Regions from separate parts of the Rossellomorea sp. FS2 genome, predicted to be linked through region 2. Evidence: riboswitches for the same ligand, from Rfam matches in the RefSeq annotation. Region 2 holds a riboswitch; the other holds the start of a gene.
The links. A riboswitch is a leader RNA that binds a small molecule or an ion and turns the genes downstream of it on or off. The one in region 2 is predicted to bind glycine.
Positions count from the first base shown of each region.

Region 1: linked by a shared signal. The riboswitch ahead of ACNA6I_RS21895 (amino acid permease) and the one ahead of gcvT (glycine cleavage system aminomethyltransferase GcvT) in region 2 are both predicted to bind glycine.

Region 1 covers NZ_JBLRVS010000007.1:508,041-511,462, reverse strand. Annotated here, with positions in the region: gene ACNA6I_RS21900 (FTR1 family iron permease) at 34-735, opposite strand; glycine riboswitch at 998-1,076, shown strand; gene ACNA6I_RS21895 (amino acid permease) at 1,201-2,553, shown strand; gene ACNA6I_RS21890 (alkaline phosphatase) at 2,751-3,422, shown strand, end outside.
Region 2 covers NZ_JBLRVS010000001.1:548,877-552,298, reverse strand. Annotated here, with positions in the region: gene gcvPA (aminomethyl-transferring glycine dehydrogenase subunit GcvPA) at 1-539, opposite strand, end outside; gene gcvT (glycine cleavage system aminomethyltransferase GcvT) at 555-1,658, opposite strand; glycine riboswitch at 1,822-1,912, opposite strand; gene ACNA6I_RS02940 (DEAD/DEAH box helicase) at 2,085-3,422, shown strand, end outside.

The DNA.
Region 1 (3,422 bases), on a different contig from region 2:
GATCCCATCTCGATTGAGATGGGATTCTTTTTGTTATGCCGTTCGTCTGAATCTCGCCACATCATCCTTCAGGAGGATAAACAATGCCGGAACGATGAAGACGGCCAAGAATAGGATCTCCATTGCTTCAGAGTGAGTCTCCAAGAGCTCCACGATGCCTTCTGCAAACATTTCTCCGCCAAGGAAGACGAGGATGAGCCCCAATGCTTTGAAGATCAGGGAGAGGTTAAGCTTGATCGTCGTCTTGAAGATCACGAATGCAACGAGTGCAGCCGCTACGATTCCGATGATGCTACCGAGAGCCACGGTACCGGCGCTTTCTGAGATCTTGGTCATGTTGAATACCATGAGCTCCATGCCTTCGCGGATGACGGAAAGGAAGGCCAATAAGAATAAACCGATTTTGGAAGTAGAAGACTTCTCCGTTTGCCCTTTGATTTTGCCTGCAACCTGCTGATTGCGGTGGAGCCAAAGGATGAAGTAGGCAATCAAGCCTGCTGCCGCGATCCGCATGACGGCCTCCATGATTTCTTCTGCTTCATGGGAGATGCTTTGTGCAAACGTGAATAGACCCCAGCCCAGGATCAAACTGCCGATCACGCCTGCAATGGTACCGAATCCGACAACCTTGGCAAGATGCTTCCGGTTCAGCTGTGAGAGCGTTGCCAAAATAATGCCGATGATCAAGGCCGCTTCCAGGCCTTCACGAAATGAAAGAAAAAGCGAATCCAACATATGTATTCCCCCGTATGGTATGAGTGCATTTCTAAGCTTTATAATAATGAGAATGATTATCACTGTCAATACTATAAATAAAAAAAGATTTGGTCGATCTGGAGAGCTCAACCAAGTGACCGACAGCATCTGGAGGAAACAGCTGCGTGGCTTCTGCACAAGGAGGAACTTCCTTTGACAAATCCATTCAACGGGTCTACAATATATAACTATTCAAACATAATAATATCAAGCTACGATCGCTGTGGGTCACACTACAGCAGGAGCAGCTTCTGGAGAGACCGCTATTCAAGCGGCGCCGAAGGGTTCACAATCTCAGGCAAAAGGACAGAAGGGTACCGGGTATGGATTTTCCGAACGAGGGGAAATCTATATTTGATATTCTTTTCGACTGAGAGATTGGATGCTTCCAATCTCTTTTTTTTATTTTCGTTTCACGTGGAACATGTTGAGGAGGAGTTTGTTTTGGCACAACAAGAGTTAAAGAGGGATCTTTCCAATCGCCATGTACAGCTGATCGCGATCGGGGGTACGATCGGAACCGGGCTTTTCCTGGGTTCCGGTAAGGCGATTCAGTCGGCGGGTCCTTCCATCATCTTTGCGTATTTACTCGTTGGGATTGCCCTGTTTTTCGTCATGAGGGCACTCGGTGAGCTATTGCTTTCGAAAGCAGGGTATCAATCCATCACCGATATAGCGGAGGACTATCTTGGGTCCTGGGCTTCGTTTGTCACGGGCTGGACGTATTGGTTTTGCTGGATCATGACGGCAATGGCCGATGTGATCGCCGTCGGCGTATACGTAAACTATTGGTTTGACATCCCCCAGTGGATCCCGGCCCTTATCTGTCTTGTTATTCTCCTTGGGTTCAATCTTCTGACGGTCAAGCTGTTCGGTGAACTGGAATTTTGGTTCGCCCTGATCAAGGTCATTACGATCCTTGCCCTCATTGCAGTGGGCGTGGTCCTGCTTGTCATCGGGTTCAATACGGATGCTGGACCGGTGACCGTGACGAACTTATGGGAGAATGGCGGTTTCTTCCCCAATGGGATGAGTGGTTTCCTTCTCTCCCTTCAGATGGTGATCTTTGCCTATGTCGGTGTGGAACTTATCGGGGTATCGGCGGCGGAAACGTCCAATCCGCAGAAGAATATTCCGTCTGCCATCAATAAGATTCCCCTGAGGATCCTCTTCTTTTACGTAGGTGCCATCATCATCCTGCTGTGCATCAATCCCTGGATGGAGCTGACGGCGACAGAGAGCCCGTTTGTGAAGACATTCGGTCTGATCGGGGTTCCCTTGGCCGCCGGGATCATCAACTTCGTGGTTCTCACATCGGCGGCTTCCGCCTGCAACAGCGGGATGTTCTCTACGAGCCGGATCCTTTTCAATCTTAGTAAGGGAAAACAGGCGCCGGCCCGATTGGGAAGATTAAACCGGAACCATGTCCCCAGTCATGCGCTATTGGTCTCCACTGTGGTGGTATCGGTAGGTGCGTTGCTCAGCAAGCTCATCCCGGATCAGGCCTTTGGGATCGTCACGACGATCAGTGCCATCTGCTTCATCTGGGTGTGGGGCATCATTCTCGTTTGTCATATTTTGTACCGAAGGAAGCGTCCTGATCTCCATGAGAAGTCGAGCTTCAAAGCACCGTTCACCCCGCTGGTGAATTATCTTGTGTTGGCACTATTCGCTGCGATACTCGTCATCATGTTGTTTGCCGATGAGACAAGGCCTGCTCTCTTGTTGACACCGATATGGTTCGTCATCCTGTTTGCAGTCTATCGGATCAGGCAGAAAGCTTCACTTTCATCATAAAAACAGCCCCGTACACGTGCGTGCGGGGCTGTTTTATGAAATGAAGTGCCTGCATCTGTGCCATAGGTAATAAGCGGACCAATTGGGCAACCAAACACATTTACAAAATAATTACATTATCACTTGTCCCATTTTACATATGCCTTCTAGTATAAATGTGAAGATGGATCATAGAGGAGGAGATTGGAATGGGACGAATGGGATCGAAAAAGGTGACCGGCCTATCATTGGCCGCAGCTCTGGCCTTTTCATCACTGGGCTTTGCAGGGTCAGTGAAAACAGAGGTGGAAGCTAAGGACAAGAAAAAGGAACCGACCAACGTGATCATGATGGTCATGGATGGGACAAGTGCCGGGGCAACATCACTCGCCCGTTGGTACAAGGGTGAGGACTTGGCTATGGATGAGATTTCCATAGGCGGCGTCCGTACCTATTCAGCAGAGTCGGCGATTACGGATTCAGCACCCGCAGCCACCGCTCTTGCAACAGGGAATAAAAGCAATGATAAGGTCGTGGGCCTTCTGCCTAAAGTGGTCAGTTCTCCGGGAGTGGAACAGATCAAAGAGGAAGACCAATTACGGCCTGTTGCCAACGTACTCGAAGCAGCCAAACTTGATGGGAAGTCCACCGGGATCATCTCTACCTCCGAAATTCAGCATGCGACTCCGGCCGGCTTCTCCTCCCACGCCCCACATCGCAGCAACTATAATGACATTGCCGAACAGCAGGTGTATCAAGGAATCGATGTCGTTCTTGGCGGCGGGAAGGAATCCCTGACACCGGAGGGCCGAGAGGATGGCGAAGATCTGCTGAAGGTGATTGATTCGAGGGGTTATGACGTTGTAGAAACACGCAAAGACCTCATGAAG
Region 2 (3,422 bases):
TACTGACCTTTCGCATAAGAGCGCAGGACATCTTTGGATTCAGGATGAACCGCCGCTGATACGAGTACCTTCTTACGACGTGTCTGACCGGCTGAAAGCATGGCGGCTTCAGCAAGGGATGTACCACCGTCATACATGGAAGAGTTCGCTACATCCATTCCAGTCAGCTCGCAGATCATCGTCTGGAACTCAAAAATCGCCTGGAGTTCGCCCTGTGAAATCTCCGGTTGGTACGGCGTATAGGCCGTATAGAATTCAGAACGTGATAAAACATGATCCACGATGATCGGCATGTAATGGTCATATACTCCCGCTCCCAGGAAGCTTGCATGACTTCTGAGGTCGGCATTTTTAGCTGCCAGAGCACTCAGTTCCTTGACGAGTTCCGTCTCGGATTTCGCTTTTTTAATGTTATAGTCGCCTTTAAAGCGGACTTCTTCCGGAATATCTTCAAAAAGGGCATCGACGCTGTCGACTCCAATGCTGTCCAACATTTCTCTTTGATCCTGATCTGTCATCGGTAAATAACGATGCTTCATGAACGTCAGTCCTCCCTATTTGCCAGTTCTCTTATAAAATGGTGTTTTCACTACAACGGCTTTCAATTGTTTATTACGGATTTCCACGATCACTTCAGTACCGGGCTCGGCAAATTCCTTCTTGATAAGTGCAAGACCGATATTCTTCTTCAGTGTCGGCGACTGGGTACCGGTTGTGACCTCCCCGATCAGCTCTTCCCCTGAAAATACACTATATCCATGACGAGGGATGCCGCGGTCGATCATTTCGATCCCGACCAGTTTACGAGGTGCCCCTTCTTCCTTTTGTTTGCGAAGGACTTCCTGGCCGATGAACGGGATGTCTTTATTCACCTTCACCGCAAAACCGATTCCCGCTTCGATGGGAGTGATCGTCTTCGACAACTCCTGTCCATAGAGTGCGAGATTCGCTTCGAATCGCAAAGTGTCACGGGCACCAAGGCCGCAAGGTACGATCCCTTCCTCTTCACCCGCCTGAAGGATTTCTTTCCACAGCGCCGGTGCGGAATCCGATGCACAGTAGATTTCAAACCCGTCTTCCCCTGTGTAACCCGTTCTTGATACGAGCGCTTCGTGACCGCTGATCATGACCTCATCCTGGAACTTGAAGAACCCGATGCTGCCAAGATCTGTATCGGTGAGCTTCTGGAGGATCGTCTCCGCCAGCGGCCCCTGAATGGCAAGCTGGGCGATTTCGCCTGAACGATTCGTCAGCTCGACCCCTTCGGTTGCATGATGGATGAGCCATTCGTAATCTTTCTCGATATTGGATGCGTTGACCACAAGGAGATAATCGTGATCTCTCCGTTTATAGACGAGAAGGTCATCGACCGTTCCTCCGTCTTCGTAGCACATGGCGGTGTACTGAGCGCCTCCGTCCTTCAATTTCGACAGATCATTGGTCATCATCCGTTGAAGATACTCAAGGGCACCCTCCCCTTTTACCGTGATCTCGCCCATATGGGAGACATCGAAAAGACCTGCACGGCTCCTTACGGCTTCATGCTCGTCTTTGATCCCGGAGAATTGTACAGGCAGGGCCCATCCTCCAAAATCGATCGTCTTTCCTCCATACTCGCGGTAAAGATCGTGTAAAGGCGTTTGCTTCAGTTCTGACATGGCGATTCCCCCTTTAGTGGTTACACTGCATTCTTTTGCATGAAAAAAGGACAGAGAAGCCCCTTTTCAATAAGTGGGCTTCTCTGTCCTGGCACCTGAAAGTTTACCGATTCATACGGCTTTCCCCTTTGGTGGTCCCCATCCGGGACGCTCTCCAGAGTTGCGTCCGACAAGAGTCTTTTTGCCTGAGAGATTCACATCGTGATGCTTGCTCCTTCGGCGCTGCAGACTGCAGTCTCTCCCCTTGTCATCATTCGCCAATATTCCTTGCAATAATTGGTCATACTAAAGATATAAAAGAAATGCAGCAGATGCTAATGTTCGGATTTAGATCATTTTTGTAAGATTGTAAATCTATTTTCATCCTACCATTAATCAATTGTTCCGGGCAATCAATTTTTGCAGAAAAAAAGGAGTTGTTTTCATATGAATGTAGATATCATATTCGATGAGGGATGGGGAGAAAATCTTGAAAGCCTTATCAACAATGACGGGCCCTGGGGAAGTTTCGACCTGTACAAACTCGCTGTCGAATTCGAGCACCATCTTGCAATTCCGAACTTTGAGGGGCTTCAGGCACCGAAACATTTGGCAAATGTCACCCCTCTTCCCCATCAGCTCGAAGCTGCGAGGCAGGTGGTGGAGACCATGAACGGGAAAGCGATCCTCGCAGATGAGGTCGGGCTCGGGAAAACAATCGAAGCGGGGCTTGTCCTGAAGGAATACATGATCCGTGGACTGGTGAAGAAGGTACTCATTCTCGTGCCGGCATCCCTTGTATCGCAGTGGTGCTATGAATTGAATACAAAATTCTTCATCCCTGCCGTCCCCCAGAGGAAAAGTTACGTCTGGGACCAGTGTGATATCGTCGTATCTTCCATGGATACGGCCAAAAGGAGCCCTCACCGGGAAAAAGTGTATGAACAGGATTATGATCTCGTCATCATCGATGAAGCTCACAAACTGAAGAATCACAAAACGAAAAACTATGAATTTGTGCAGAACCTGAAGAAAAAATTCTGCCTTCTTCTGACGGCCACTCCCATCCAGAACCGGATCGAGGAAATCTTTCATCTTGTTTCCCTCCTGAAGCCGGGGCACCTCGGAAGCGAATCGGGCTTTACCGACCGGTATAAAAATGGAGATCGGTCCCTTGAGGATGACGACCATCTGAAAAACTTGATCAACAAGGTGATGATCCGGAATCGCCGCCATGACACGGGTATCGAATGGACGAAGCGCCATGTGAAAACGGTCCTTATCGACTTTTCACATGGCGAGAGGGACCTGTACGACAGCTTTGACCTTCTGCGCGGCCGCTACGATGACTGGGCGGCATCCAGCTCCTTCTCCCTCCTCACCCTGCAGCGGGAAGCATGCTCCAGTCGGGAAGCCGTGTACTTTACGTTGAAGAATATGCTGGCCAAAAAGGAAGATCCTTCAGAAGGATTCAAGCAAGTCATCGGAACGCTCATGCAAAAGGTGGAGAATGTCTCCGTCAACTCCAAGGCAAAGAAAGCCCTGGAGCTGATCCAATCCATCGACGACAAAGTGATCATCTTCACTGAATACCGGGCCACCCAGATGTATCTTCAATGGTTCCTGAAGCAGCATGGCATCACATCGGTTCCTTTCAGGGGCGGGTTCAAGCGTGGGAAAAAGGACTGGATGAGACAATTGTTCCAAAATCACGCCCAGGTCCTTATCGCGACGGAAGCCGGCGGGGAAGGGATCAACCTTCAATTCTGTCATCACGTCATCAAC